2 regions of the Acidovorax sp. GW821-FHT11A03 genome follow, and region 1 is predicted to be linked to the other one. Evidence: riboswitches for the same ligand, from Rfam matches in the RefSeq annotation. Region 1 holds a riboswitch; the other holds the start of a gene.
What was found. Region 1 has a riboswitch for thiamine pyrophosphate ahead of thiC (phosphomethylpyrimidine synthase ThiC). Riboswitches for the same ligand answer to the same signal wherever they lie in the genome.
Positions count from the first base shown of each region.

Region 1 (7,020 bases):
CACGCCACCCAGCCCGCCCCTAGCCTGATGATGGGTACGGTATCGGGGGCCCCGGTGCTGCCCGCACTGCCCGTGGCACCCGAACGCACCGCCCCCGCCGCCATGCCGGCGCCCCTGCAGCAGCAACAGCAGCAGCAGCTGACCCCGGTGCCCGCGCCCCAGCCAGTCAACCCCGCCACGGCCCCACAAAGCAGCGCCCCGGCCCAGCCCGGCACCGCCGCCACGCCCATGGCCAAGGTGCCGGTGCCCCTGTACTACGTGAACGTCGGCGTGATGGGCCAGGACGCCCAGTCCAGGAGCGCGATGGCCAAGCTGCGCGACTCCGCGCTGCCGCTGTCCCTGCAGGCGGTGGAAACCAACCGGGGCAAAGCCACCCGCGTGCGCGTAGGCCCGTTCGCCACGGAAGACGCCGCCCAGGCGGCTGCGGCCACGGTGCGCAGCCAGACGGCCTTGAACGCCACGGTGGCGGCCCAGGCGCTCTGAGGACCGAGCCCCCATGCGCCACCCCCTACCCTACGCCTTTGCCCGCACGGCCCAGCTGCTGCTGGAGGACGACGGCCACCAGCTGGTGCTGTGGCATGGCCCCAGCCCCGACGCGGGAGCGCTGTCCGAAGTGCTGCGCAAGCACCCTGTGCAGCAGCTGCTGCCGCTGGACGCCCCGGCCCTGGCCCAGCGCATCAGTGCCGTGTATTCGCACAGCGAATCGAGCGCCGCCACGGTGGTGAGCGAGGTCGAGAGCGACGCCGACCTCTCGCGCATGATGCAGGAACTGCCCGCCGTGGAAGACCTGCTGGAATCGGCTGGCGACGCGCCCATCATCCGCATGCTCAACGCCCTGCTCACGCAGGCCGCGCGCGACGGCGCGAGCGACATCCACATCGAGCCCTACGAGCGCCATTCCAGCGTGCGTTTTCGCGTGGACGGCACGCTGCGCGAGGTGGTGCAGCCCAACCGCGCGCTGCACGCCGCCCTGATCTCGCGCCTGAAGATCATGGCCGACCTGGACATCTCTGAGAAACGCCTGCCGCAGGACGGCCGCATCAGCCTGCGCCTGGGTACCCGCGCCATCGACGTGCGCGTGTCCACGCTGCCCAGCGCCCATGGCGAGCGCGCCGTGCTGCGCCTGCTGGACAAGAGCGAGAGCAAGCTGAGCCTGGAAGCCGTGGGCATGCAGGGCGACACCCTGCGCCGCTTTGAGGGCCTCATCAGCCAGCCACACGGCATCATCCTGGTGACGGGCCCCACGGGCTCGGGCAAGACCACCACGCTGTATGCGGCGCTGGGCCGGCTCGATGCCACGCGCAACAACATCATGACGGTGGAAGACCCCATCGAGTACGAGCTGCCCGGCGTGGGCCAGACCCAGGTCAACAGCAAGATCGAGCTGACCTTCGCCAAGGCCCTGCGCGCCATCCTGCGCCAGGACCCGGACATCATCATGATCGGCGAAATCCGCGACTTCGAGACCGCGCAAATCGCCATCCAGGCCTCGCTGACAGGCCATTTGGTGCTGGCCACGCTGCACACCAACGACGCGGCCAGCGCCGTGACGCGCCTGACCGACATGGGCGTGGAGCCGTTCCTGCTGTCGTCCTCGCTGCTGGGCGTGCTGGCCCAGCGCCTGGTGCGCAAATACTGCAGCCATTGCCATGGGGCAGGCTGCGAGCACTGCGGCCAGACGGGCTACACCGGCCGCACCGGCGTGTTCGAGCTGCTGGTGACCACGGACGCGATCCGCGCCCAGATCCACAACCAGGCCTCCGAGGCCGACATCCGCACCGCCGCGCTGGCCGATGGCATGGCGCTGATGCGGGAGGATGGCGAGCGGCTCATCGCGGCGGGCATCACCAGCCGCGAGGAAGTGCTGCGCGTGACGCGGGACTGATCCCACGGGCCGGCGGCCGCGCCACAGGCCCTCTCGGTGACGGTGCACCACCGGGATCATTTTGCTACTTTTTTAATAGCAATCCGCGCTTGACAATCAAGCGCTAGAGGCCCAAAACGCTTGGGATCAGCGGATCTGCAGCGCGGGGCGCCGGCCCGCCGGTGAAACGGCGGGCGCGGGCGAGGCCAGCGGTGCCGATGAAGGCGAGGAGGGCAGCTCCGAGCCCCCCCCTTGCAGCTTGAACTGGCGGACCGCGCTGGTCAGCTGCACCGCCTGTTCGCGCAGCGATTCCGAGGCCGCGGTGGACTGCTCCACCAGGGCCGCGTTCTGCTGCGTCATCTGGTCGAGCTGCGAGACGGCCTGGCTGATCTGGCCGATGTTGTCGCTCTGCTCGGCCGACGAAGCGGTGATCTCGCCAATGATGTCGGACACGCGGCGCACGCTGCTCACGATCTCGGTCATGGTCTGGCCGGCCTGGCTCACGAGGCGCGAGCCGTCCTCGACACGCTCCACCGAGGAGCTGATGAGGCCCTTGATCTCCTTGGCGGCCTCTGCGCTGCGCTGCGCGAGGCTGCGCACCTCGCTCGCCACCACGGCAAAGCCGCGGCCCTGTTCGCCCGCGCGCGCGGCCTCGACCGCGGCATTGAGCGCCAGGATGTTCGTCTGGAAGGCGATGGAGTCGATCACACCCGTGATGTCGGCGATCTTGCGCGAGCTGGTGGTGATCTGGTCCATGGTGGTCACCACCTGCGACACCACGGTGCCGCCGCGCGCGGCCACCTCGGCGGCCGTGGAGGCGAAGTCGCTGGCCTGGCGCGAGGACTGCGCGCTTTGCTGCACGGTGCTGGTCAGCATCTCCATGGACGAAGCGGTTTCCTCCAGATTGGCCGCCGTCTGCTCGGTGCGGTGGCTCAGGTCGTGGTTGCCGCTGGCGATCTCGGAGCTGGCGGTGGAGATGTTGCCCGCCGTGTCCTGCACCTGGCGCACCAGGCCGCGCAGCGCATCCTGCATGCGCCCCATGGCGGCCACCAGCTGGCCCACCTCATCCTGGTTCATGGCCTCCACATCGCGCGACAGGTCGCCGCTGGCGATGCGGTCGGCCAGCTCCTGCGCCTGGCGCAGCGATCCGGTGATGGAGCGCACGCTGAAGAACGTGAGCGGGATCAGCACGGCCAGCCCCAGCAGCAGGCCGATGCCGATGAAGGCCGACATGGTGGAGGTGCGCGACTCCACGCCCGCGCGGGCCTCGTCCATCTGCGCGCGGGCCGTGGTGGCCAGGCTGGAGAACAGCTTGTCGGTGGCCTCCATGTGGACCTTGAGCCGGTCGGCATAGGCGCCGCCGCCGGCACCATCGAGCTGCGCGCCCTCGATCTTCTCGAAGATGGGGGAAATGCCGGTTTCGTACTGCTTGATCTCGGCCAGCGACTTGTCGATGGACTCGACGAAGGCCGCATCGCCCGACTGCACCTGGCGCACGTCGGCCAGGCTCTTGCGCAGCGCGGCCAGTGTCTTGGCCCAGGTCTCGCGCAGCGCGGAGACCTCGACCGAGTTGTTGAAGTTGATGATGATGTCTTTTTCGGTACGGCGCAGGTCGCCCAGCGTGGTGCGCAGCTCCGACATGTCGGTGAGGGTCTGTACGCGCTGCGAGAACAGCACCTGCAGCGTGCCGCGCGTGCGGTCCAGCGCCACGTAGCCCATGGCGCCGATGACAACAAGCAGGATCAGGGAAAAGACGGTTCCGAAGTAAAGGCGCGTGCGGATGGAGAAGCGGCCCAGAGCATTCATGGCTCTTCCTTACAATTTTTAACAGACAATCCAGCATAGCAAATTTGGTGCCACGCCCTCCCCCCGGTCTTCTGAACCGAGTGTGGCCGGACTATATGCCGGGCTGCCGCCCCCGCCGCACAGGGTAAGCACCGCCCCGGGGCCCTTTGCAGGGAATCCCCGGGGTCAGTAGGCGGGCTTATGCCACCGGTGTCACGGGAATGTAGAACTGCCCGCCGCGCTGCTGGAATTCCGCCGCCTTGGTCTGCATGCCCTGGGCCAGCGCCTCGGCCTCCGCCACGCCCTTCTGGGCGGCAAATTCGCGCACTTCCTGCGTGATCTTCATGGAGCAAAACTTGGGGCCGCACATGGAGCAGAAGTGCGCCACCTTGGCGCTGTCCTTGGGCAGCGTTTCGTCGTGGTATTCCTTGGCCGTGTCGGGGTCCAGGCCCAGGTTGAACTGGTCCTGCCAGCGGAAGTCGAAACGCGCCTGGGAGAGCGCGTCGTCGCGCGCGCGGGCCCCCGGGTGGCCCTTGGCCACGTCGGCCGCGTGCGCGGCGATCTTGTACGCGATGATCCCCTGCTTGACGTCGTCGCGGTCGGGCAGGCCCAGGTGCTCCTTGGGCGTCACGTAGCACAGCATGGCCGTGCCCATCCAGCCGATCATGGCCGCACCGATGGCCGATGCGATGTGGTCGTAGCCCGGTGCGATGTCGATGGTCAGCGGGCCCAGGGTGTAGAACGGCGCCTCGTGGCAGGTCTTGAGCTGCTCGGTCATGTTGGCCTGGATCATGTGCATGGGCACGTGGCCGGGGCCTTCGATCATGGTCTGCACGTCGTGCTTCCAGGCCACCTGGGTCAGCTCGCCCAGCGTGTGCAGCTCGGCGAACTGCGCCTCGTCGTTGGCGTCCGATGCGCAGCCGGGGCGCAGGCCGTCGCCCAGGCTGAACGACACGTCGTACGCCTTCATGATGTCGCAGATGTCCTCGAAATGCTCGTACAGGAAGCTCTCGCGGTGGTGCGCCATGCACCACTTGGCCATGATGGAGCCGCCGCGCGAGACGATGCCCGTGCGCCGCTGCGCGGTGAGGTGGATGTAGGCCAGGCGCACGCCCGCGTGGATGGTGAAGTAGTCCACGCCCTGCTCGGCCTGCTCGATGAGCGTGTCGCGGAAGATGGCCCAGGTCAGGTCCTCGGCCACGCCGCCCACCTTTTCGAGCGCCTGGTAGATCGGCACCGTGCCGATGGGCACGGGCGAGTTGCGCACGATCCAGTCGCGCGTGGTGTGGATGTTCTTGCCGGTCGAGAGATCCATCACGTTGTCGGCACCCCAGCGGATGGCCCAGACGAGTTTTTCCACCTCTTCCTCGATGCTCGACGTGACGGCCGAGTTGCCGATGTTGGCGTTGATCTTGACCTTGAAGTTGCGCCCGATGGCCATGGGCTCCACCTCGGGGTGGTTGATGTTGGCGGGAATGATGGCGCGGCCCCGGGCCACTTCGTCGCGCACGAATTCGGGGGTGATGATCTTGGGGATGCTTGCGCCCATGGGGTTGCCCATCAGCCGCTGCTCGCGGCCAGCGTCGGCCATGTACTGCTCCATCCACTCGCGCTTGCCGTTCTCGCGGATGGCCACGTATTCCATCTCGGGCGTGACGATGCCCTTCTTCGCATAGTGCATCTGCGTGACGTTGGCACCCGCCTTGGCGCGCAAGGGCTTGCGCTGCAGGGCCGCGGCCTCGGCGCGCAGCTGGGCCAGACGGGTGGCGTCTTCGCTCTTCTGGCCATCGTCCAGCGCCACGGGCGCGCGGCCTTCGTAGTGCTCCACGTCGCCACGGCCGGTGATCCAGCCGCCGCGCACTCCCGCCAGGCCCTTGCGCACATCGATCGCAGCCTCGGGGTCGGTATACGGGCCGGAGGTGTCGTACACGCTGACCAGTTCGCCGTTGGTCAGCGCAATGTCGCGCACGGGCACGCGCAGATCGGTGTGCAGGTGGCCGGGGAGGTAGGCCTTGCGTGAGGCAGGAAAGGGTTCGCGCGTGCGTGCGAGCAACTCGGCGAACTTCTCGGGGGTGGCCAGCTTGGCGTGGGGGTCGGGGGCGTTCATGGGCAGGTCTCCTGGTTCCGGTGGCGGTGGGTGCTGCTCCGGAATGGACCTGTGCGCCCCTCGGGTGCGGCTGCACCTGAGGCATGGCGTGCCAGCAGGGACTGCGGGCACGGAGACAAGGAGGTCGGCTCTTCTTCCGCCGGTATGAACCGGATCAAGTTCGTCGGGTTCGCAAGGCCTGCCGAATTTCTTCAGCCACCTCGCATCTCAGCGCTTACGCACACCCCGGAGCAGGCGCGAGTATAGGCCAGAGAGAAAAAACCGCGCCGCGGAGCCTCTCGGTCAGGCGAGGCGCCCGATGAGGACCACCGCAAAGAAGAAGACGGCCGCGATCACCGTCCACTTGAGGATGACGAGCCCCAGGCGCTTGTAGCGCGCCTGCCCCGTGCCGGCATAGAAGGCAAACGACACGGCCGCCGCCAGGAGCAGCAGCATGGCCAGCCAGCGAAAGATCAGCATGTCAGGGACTCCCGGCGCCGTGAAAACGGGCGCGGCACTGGCAGGTGGCTCCGGGCTGTGGCCCGGGGATGGTGCTTCATGCTCACCAGGCGCGCGCCGGCTGGGCAAACCCGCCGGGCGCCTGGCGCTCGTCCTCGAACGTGACGACCTCCCAGGCATCGCGCTGGGCCAGCAGCTCGCGCAGCAGCAGGTTGTTCATGGCGTGGCCCGAGCGGAAGGCGCTGTAGGCCGCGAGCAGAGGCTTGCCGATCAGGTACAGGTCGCCCATCGCGTCCAGGATCTTGTGCTTGACGAACTCGTCGTCGTAGCGCAGCCCGTCGCTGTTGAGCACCTTGTAGTCGTCCATCACGATGGCGTTGTCGAGGCCGCCGCCCAGCGCCAGGCCGTTGGAGCGCATCATCTCCACATCGCGCGTGAAGCCGAAGGTGCGCGCGCGGGCGATGTCGCGGCTGTAGTTGCCTTGCCCCATGTCGAACTCCACGCGCTGGCCCGTGGAATCCACGGCGGGGTGGTCGAAGTCGATCTCGAAGCTGAGCTTGTAGCCGTGGTAGGGCGCAAGCCGAGCCCACTTGGCCGCGGCGCCCTCGCCTTCGCGCACTTCCACCGGGCGGGTGACGCGGATGAAGCGCTTGGGGGCGTTCTGCAGCTCGATGCCCGCGCTTTGCAGCAGGAACACGAACGATGCCGAAGAGCCATCCAGGATGGGCACCTCTTCGGCGGTGATGTCCACATAGAGGTTGTCGATGCCCAGCCCCGCGCAGGCCGACATGAGGTGCTCCACGGTGTGTACCTTCGCATTGCCCAC
Region 1 is NZ_JBXASG010000002.1:220,187-227,206, forward strand. Features, by position in the region: gene gspD (type II secretion system secretin GspD) at 1-483, shown strand, start outside; gene AC1RVY_RS04775 (GspE/PulE family protein) at 497-1,885, shown strand; gene AC1RVY_RS04780 (methyl-accepting chemotaxis protein) at 2,012-3,670, opposite strand; gene thiC (phosphomethylpyrimidine synthase ThiC) at 3,849-5,729, opposite strand; TPP riboswitch at 5,871-5,994, opposite strand; gene AC1RVY_RS04790 (hypothetical protein) at 6,039-6,215, opposite strand; gene lpxC (UDP-3-O-acyl-N-acetylglucosamine deacetylase) at 6,298-7,020, opposite strand, start outside.

Region 2 (7,020 bases), on a different contig from region 1:
GGTCGGTGAAAGCTTCTAAAATTGAGGGTTTTCACCGACCCACACAACCTTTGTCATGACCCACGTCGTCTCCGAAAACTGCATCAAGTGCAAGTACACCGATTGTGTGGACGTGTGCCCCGTGGACTGCTTCCGCGAAGGCCCGAACATGCTCGTCATCGATCCCGACGAGTGCATCGACTGCGCCGTCTGCATCCCTGAGTGCCCGGCCAACGCCATCTTTGCCGAAGAAGACCTGCCGGCCGACCAGATCGCCTTCATCAAGCTCAATGCCGACCTGGCCTTCGCCGACGGCTGGAAGAGCATCACCAAGCGCAAGCCCGCGCTGCCCGACGCCGACGAGTGGAACGGCAAGCCGGGCAAGGTCAACGAACTGGTCAAGTGACCTCCCTGAGTCGCTTCGCGCCATCCCCCAAGGGGGACGCCACCAGTGGCCTGGCAAAGCCAGTTCCACGGTGGCACAGGTCTTTGGCAGCGCCAGTTTCGGGCGCTGCGCGCGTGGCTTGAGCATGATTCAAGAAACCGACGCCGTCGTCATCGGCGCGGGTCCCGTGGGCCTGTTCCAGGTCTTCCAGCTGGGCCTGCAAGGCATCACCGCCCACCTGATCGACGCCCTGCCCCATGCGGGTGGCCAGTGCGTCGAGCTGTACGGCGACAAACCCATCTACGACATCCCGGGCATCCCGGTGTGCACCGGGCGCGAGCTGGCCGGTTTGCTGCTTCAGCAGATTGCGCCGTTCAAGACCCAGTGGCACCTGGGCACGCTGGTGTCCGCACTCACCGTGCAGGCCGATGGGCGCCTGCTGGTCGAAACCTCGCAAGGTGTGCAGCTGCTGGCCCGCAGCGTGTTCATTGCCGCAGGCGTGGGCGCCTTTGTGCCGCGCACGCTCAAGGTGGACGGCATCGAGCGCTTTGTGGGCACCCAGGTCCACTACCAGAACCTGCCCTCCACGGCCCACGTGGCCGGGCGCCATGTGGTCGTGCACGGCGGCGACGAGCCCGCCGTGGCCCGCGCCGTGGAACTGGCCGAACAAGGCCAGGCCGCCCGCGTGAGCCTGCTGCACCGCCGCGATGTGTTCCAGGCCCCGGATGCCCTGCTGCAGCGCCTGCAGCAACTGCGCGATGCGGGCCACATCCACGTCGAGGCCGCGCAGATCACCGGCATTGAGACCGCTGGCGACCAGCTGACCGCCTTGCAGGTGGTGGACGCCGATGGCAGCAGCCGCGCCCTGCCGCTCGACGTGCTGGTGGCCGTGCTCGGCATCTCTCCCCGGCTCGGGCCCATCGCCGACTGGGGCATCGCCCTGGAGCGCAAGCAACTCGTGGTGGACACCGAGGCCTTCCGCACCAGCGTGCCCGGCATCCACGCCGTGGGCGACATCAACACCTACCCCGGCAAACGCAAGCTCATCCTGTGCGGCTTCCACGAAGCCACGCTGGCGGCCTTTGGCGCCGCCGAGGCGCTCAAGGGCGACAAGGTGGCGCTGCAATACACCACCACGAGCCCACGGCTGCACCAGCTGCTGGGTGTGGCGCCGGCCTCTGCGCCTGCCGCCAGCACGTAGTCCAGGCGGATCAGGGCACCACCATGCCGTGCCCGAACGGCGCGCCCACAAATAAGCACAAAATGTCCAAAAGGCGCGCAAGCGCCCGGCACGATGGCGTCTCCATTCACCCATCAGGAGCACACCATGAGCCAACAACCCCTTCAATCCATCTGGGACACGTACACCGCGTCGTGGAAGACCGACTCGGCCGCGGACCGCACAGCCCTTTTTGCCCAGTCCCTCGACCCCGCCTGCACCTACAACGACCCGCTGGCCACCGCCCATGGCTGGGACCAATTGACGGCCTACATGGACAGCTTTCACAGTCAGGTCCCCGGCGGGCATTTCGTGACCCACTATTTCGCCAGCCACAACCAGCAGAGCATCGCCAAATGGAACATGGTGGATGGCAGCGGGCAGGTGATCGGGGAAGGCGTGAGCTACGGCCGGTACAACGACCAGAATCGCCTGGTTGCGATGACCGGTTTCTTTGAAACCCCTTGAACGGACTCCACCGTGCTTTATCTGCGGCAAATCCAGGAGGGCATCGATTTCATCGAAGCCCATCTCGAATCCGACATCCAGCTTTCCGAGGTGGCGCGGGCCGCCGGGATGAGCCAGTGGCACTTCCAGCGGATCTTCAAGGCGCTGACCAACGAAACCCTGAAGACCTACATCCGCTCGCGCCGGTTCTCGCGGGCGCTGGAGCAGTTGACCAGCACGCGGCTGAGCGTGCTCGACATTGCGCTGGCGTCCGGGTACGAGACGCAGGAAAGCTTCACGCGCGCGTTCCGGGATTGCTTTCGGCTCACGCCGTCGCAGTACCGCAAGATGGGCAACCGCTCGCTGTTCGTGCGCAAGATCCGGTTTGACGAAAGCTACCTCGCGCACGTTCACCACAACATCTCCCTGGCACCCGACATAGAGGAGCAGCCCGCCATGCAGCTGGTCGGGCTGCCCACGGACTACTACGGCATCGATTCCGAAAAGAACAACCTGGGCCAGAAGCTGCCGCCCCTGTGGGCGAAATTCCTGCCCCGGCTGGGCGAGATTGCGAACACCGTGCCCGGGGTCTGCTATGGCGTCGTGGCACCGGCGGGGCCCCACACGGAAGCGCTGCGCTACCTGGCCTGCATCGAGGTGAAGGGCCCCGGCGCCTTGCCACCGGGCATGGTGGCCATGGAAATCCCCGCATCGACCTATGCGCGCTTCACCCACCGGGGCCCTGCGCAGAATGTCGATGCGACGGTGAACTACATCTACTCCAGCTGGCTGCTGTCGGCGGGCCCATCGCACACCCTGGGGCCGGATCTGGAAATCTACGGTGCCCAGTACCACCCGACGTCCGGCGACTCGGTGATGCACTACGCGATCCCCATCGCCCGCCCCGCGCCCTGAGCGCCCCACTACAATGGCCCCGCGTTCCTTCTGGAACGCCCACGCTAGGGGTGTCGGGACCGGGCCACCGGAACCGACTGAGAGAGTCCCTTTGAACCTGATTGAGATCATCCTCGCGCAGGGAAGCACGTCCGCCTCGGCACAGCCCAGAATGAAATGACTTTGGGGTGCGCTGGCGGGCCGCCCCTGCTCTGTACTGCCACGGAGCCTGCCATGTCCTCATCCCCCGCCGCGCCCGCCACCAACGAAGCGCTGGCCCCCGTCTCCCCCGACCGCCGCGTCTTCCAGTGGCACGACCACGCCTCGCTCTGGTTCAGCCTGGGCGTGGGCCTGCTGGTCATGCAGGTGGGCGCCTACCTGATGCCCGCGCTGGGCACGCAAGAGGCGCTGATCGCCATCGTCTGCGGCTCCATCGTGGGCGCGGGCCTGCTGGGCTGGGTGGCCAAGCTGGGCTGCGACAGCGGCCTGGCCAGCGCCGGGCTGATGCATGCCGTCTATGGCCGCACGTTCGCCAGCCTGCCGATCATTTTGAACATCGTGCAGCTGGTCGGCTGGGGCACGTTCGAGCTGGTGGTGATGCGCGACGCCACGGTGGCCATCGGCCAGCAGTCCGGCACCATGGCCGGCGCGCATTGGCCCGTGCTGGCCACGCTGCTGTGGGGCGGCGTGGTGATGCTGCTCATCAGCGGATCGATGGTGCAGCTGGTGCGCAAGGTGATCGCGCGCGTGGCGCTGCCGCTGGTGGTGCTGTCGCTGCTGTGGCTGTCGTGGCAGTTCCTGTCGCTGGCGCAGGCCCAGGGTTTTGAAGCGCTGTGGACGCGCAAGGGCGAAGGCGGCATGGGCGTGCTGCCCGCGCTGGACCTGGTGATCGCCATGCCCATCTCGTGGCTGCCGCTGGTGGCCGACTATGCGCGCCACGGCAAGAACGGCGGCTCCGCATTGCGCGGCACGTGGCTCGGCTACGCGCTGGCCAACATGTGGTGCTACACGCTCGGTGTGCTGGTGGCGCTGACGCTGCCCAGCAAGGATCTGGTGCAGGCCCTGTTGCTGGCCCAGGGCGGGCTGATCGCGCTGTCGCTGATCCTGATCGACGAGGTGGACAACGCCTATGGCGACACGTATTCGGGCGCGGTGTCGGCACACAGCCTGCTGCCACGCTGGGGCGTGCGCAAGTGGGGCCTGGCCATGGCTGCGGTGTGTACCGGCCTCGCGCTGGTGCTGCCCATGCACAGCCTGGAGCCATTTTTGCTGCTGCTCAGCTCGGTGTTCGTGCCGCTGTTCGGCGTGATCCTGGGGCGGCTGGCCTTTGGCGCCAACGCACCCGCGCTGCTCGCTGCGGCACGCCGGGTGAATGCGGCCCCGGTGGCGATCTGGCTGGTGGGGATTGCCGTCTACCACCTGGCTCCGCAGGTGGTACCGGGCGCGGGCTCGGCGCTGCCGGCGCTGGCGTTCAGCTTTGTGCTGGCCTGGGCCACACGGCCACGGGTGCGTTGAATCGCTATTGAATTGTGAGCATATAGCGCTTACTGGATAAGCGCCAGAGGCCAAAAACAATCAAACCTTTAAAGCACCAGCTGCGCCACGGGCGCATGGCCGTGGTTGAGCGGGCCATGGCCACGGCCGGTGGTCACATCGGCCCCTGCGGCGATGGCGCCCAGAATGTAGGCACGCGCGCGCTCCACCGCCTGCTGCAAGGGCAGGCCCCGCGCCAGGTGTGCCGCGATGGCCGATGACAGGGTGCAGCCCGTGCCGTGCCCGTTGGGCGTGGCAATGCGTGCGGACTCCAGCCGCTGCCGCACGCCGCCGCGTGTGGCCAGGACATCCACCACCCAGTCTCCGGGCAGGTGGCCGCCCTTGAGCAGCGCCGCCGGGGCGCCCAGGGCCAGCAGCCCGTCCACCGCAGCTGCCAGCGCATCCACGCCCTCGATCGTGCGCCCCAGCAGCCAGCCGGCCTCGTCCAGGTTGGGGGTGATCACCTCGGCCAGCGGAAACAGCTCCTGCACCAGCACGTTCACGGTTTCCGCGGCGATGAGCCGGTCGCCGCTGGTGGCCACCATCACCGGGTCGAGCACCACGTGCGGCAGCTGGTAGGTGCGGATGGCATCGGCCACCACGCGCACCACTTCGGGCGAATGCAGCATGCCGATCTTGACCGCGTCCACGCCGATGTCCTGCACCACGGCATCGATCTGGGCCTTGAGCATCTCGGGCGGAATGCCGTGGATGCCCGTGACTCCGCAGGTGTTCTGGGCCGTGATGGCGGTGATGGCCGTCATGCCGTAGCAGCCCAGGGCGCTGAAGGTCTTGAGGTCGGCCTGGATGCCCGCCCCGCCGCCGCTGTCGGAACCGGCGATGGAAAGCACGCGCACATAGCGGCGTGCTGCGGAGGTCGGGGGAATCAATGAAGTCATGGCAAAAATTATGGCCTATGCGTTAGCGCAAAAAGAGCTGCCGCGGGTTGTGCTGTAATTGATTTTTCCGGACGAAACAGGGGTGTCCCGCGGCCGAGAACTGAACAGGTTCTTGGGTGCGCGACTGAGAAATACCCTGGGGCACCACAGAACACTGCGCACCGCGCGGCGCGTACTGGCCCCGCTACCCGATCCAGGTCATGCTGGCGTGGGGAGTTTCCAAGAGCGGCCCTGCCCCCCGTTTTGTCCATGGTTGCCAGCCAACACACAGACAGACAGACGGACTTATGCCACTTCAACCCTCTTCTTTTGCCATTCTGGGCGCGGGCCTCATGGGCCGATTGCTGGCGGTGGAGCTGGCGCGCCAGGGGCACCGTGTGGACATCTACGACGCGGGCAGCCCGGCCGCCGAGCATTCGGCCGCGACCGTGGCCGCCGCCATGCTGGCGCCGCTGGCCGAATCGGCCATCACCGAGCCCGGCGTGGTGCGCATGGGCCACCATGCCCTCACCCGCTGGCCGCAGCTGCTGGCGGCGCTGGCCGAGCCCGTGTTCTTCCAGCAGGCCGGCACGCTCATCGTGTGGCACCGGCAGGACGCGGCCGAAGCCCAGCGGCTCACGCGCCAGCTGGAGGCCAACCAGCACACGGTGCCCGAGCTGCCCGCGCTGCAAAAGCTCGACGGCGCCGCGCTGGCCCAGGCGGAGCCCACGCTGGCGCAGCGCTTTGCGCAGGGGCTGTACCTGCCCGGTGAAGGCCAGCTCGACAACCGGCAGCTGCTGGCAGCCCTGGTGGTGGAAATGCAGCGGCTGTCCGTGCGCGCGCACTGGCACGCGCCCCGGTCGCCCGAGGCCTTTGCGCCCGGCGCCCCCGGCCAGCCCGACTGGGTGCTGGACTGCCGCGGCCTCGGTGCCAGGGCCCAATGGCCCGCGTTGCGGGGTGTGCGGGGCGAGGTGGTGCGCATCCACGCACCGGATGTCACGCTGCAGCGCCCCACGCGGCTGGTGCACCCGCGCTACCCGATCTACATCGCGCCCAAACAAGACCATCTGTTCGTGATCGGCGCGACCGAGATCGAATCGGACGACGTCTCGCCCGCCAGCGTGCGATCGACGCTGGAGCTGCTCTCCGCCGCCTACGCCGTGCACCCCGGCTTCGCGGAAGGCCGCATCCTGGAGCTGGCCACGCAGTGCCGCCCCACGCTGCCCGACAACCTGCCCGCCATCCGCCAGCCGCGCCGGGGCGTGCTGGAGATCAATGGCCTGTACCGCCACGGCTTCATGATCGCGCCGGCGATGCTGGATGTGACGCTGGAAGTGCTGAACGCGGGACAATCGCAGCTTTCGCAACGTTTTGACCTCGCGCTGGACCTGAAACCCGCCTCCCAGTCCAGCGCGGCCGCTGCCTTCGCATGAACATCTCCATCAACCAGATCCCGCATGAACTGCCCGAAGGGGCCACCGTGGCCGATGCCGTGGCCGCCATCGCGGCACGCCCTCCGTTTGCGGTGGCCGTGAACACCCACTTTGTGCCCAACACCCGCTACGCCGCGCAGGCCCTGCAGCCCGGCGACCGCGTGGAAATCATCTCGCCCGTGACGGGGGGCTGACCCCCGGCCTTCTTTCTTGAGACAAATTGGCCCTTGGTGCTTATCCACAAAGCGCTAG
Region 2 is NZ_JBXASG010000001.1:63,576-70,595, reverse strand. Features, by position in the region: gene fdxA (ferredoxin FdxA) at 56-385, shown strand; gene AC1RVY_RS00320 (NAD(P)/FAD-dependent oxidoreductase) at 510-1,565, shown strand; gene AC1RVY_RS00315 (nuclear transport factor 2 family protein) at 1,692-2,051, shown strand; gene AC1RVY_RS00310 (GyrI-like domain-containing protein) at 2,064-2,945, shown strand; TPP riboswitch at 2,982-3,086, shown strand; gene AC1RVY_RS00305 (purine-cytosine permease family protein) at 3,159-4,439, shown strand; gene thiD (bifunctional hydroxymethylpyrimidine kinase/phosphomethylpyrimidine kinase) at 4,508-5,356, opposite strand; gene AC1RVY_RS00295 (FAD-dependent oxidoreductase) at 5,644-6,768, shown strand; gene thiS (sulfur carrier protein ThiS) at 6,765-6,962, shown strand.
Region 2: another riboswitch for thiamine pyrophosphate. It lies ahead of AC1RVY_RS00305 (purine-cytosine permease family protein); the one in region 1 lies ahead of thiC (phosphomethylpyrimidine synthase ThiC).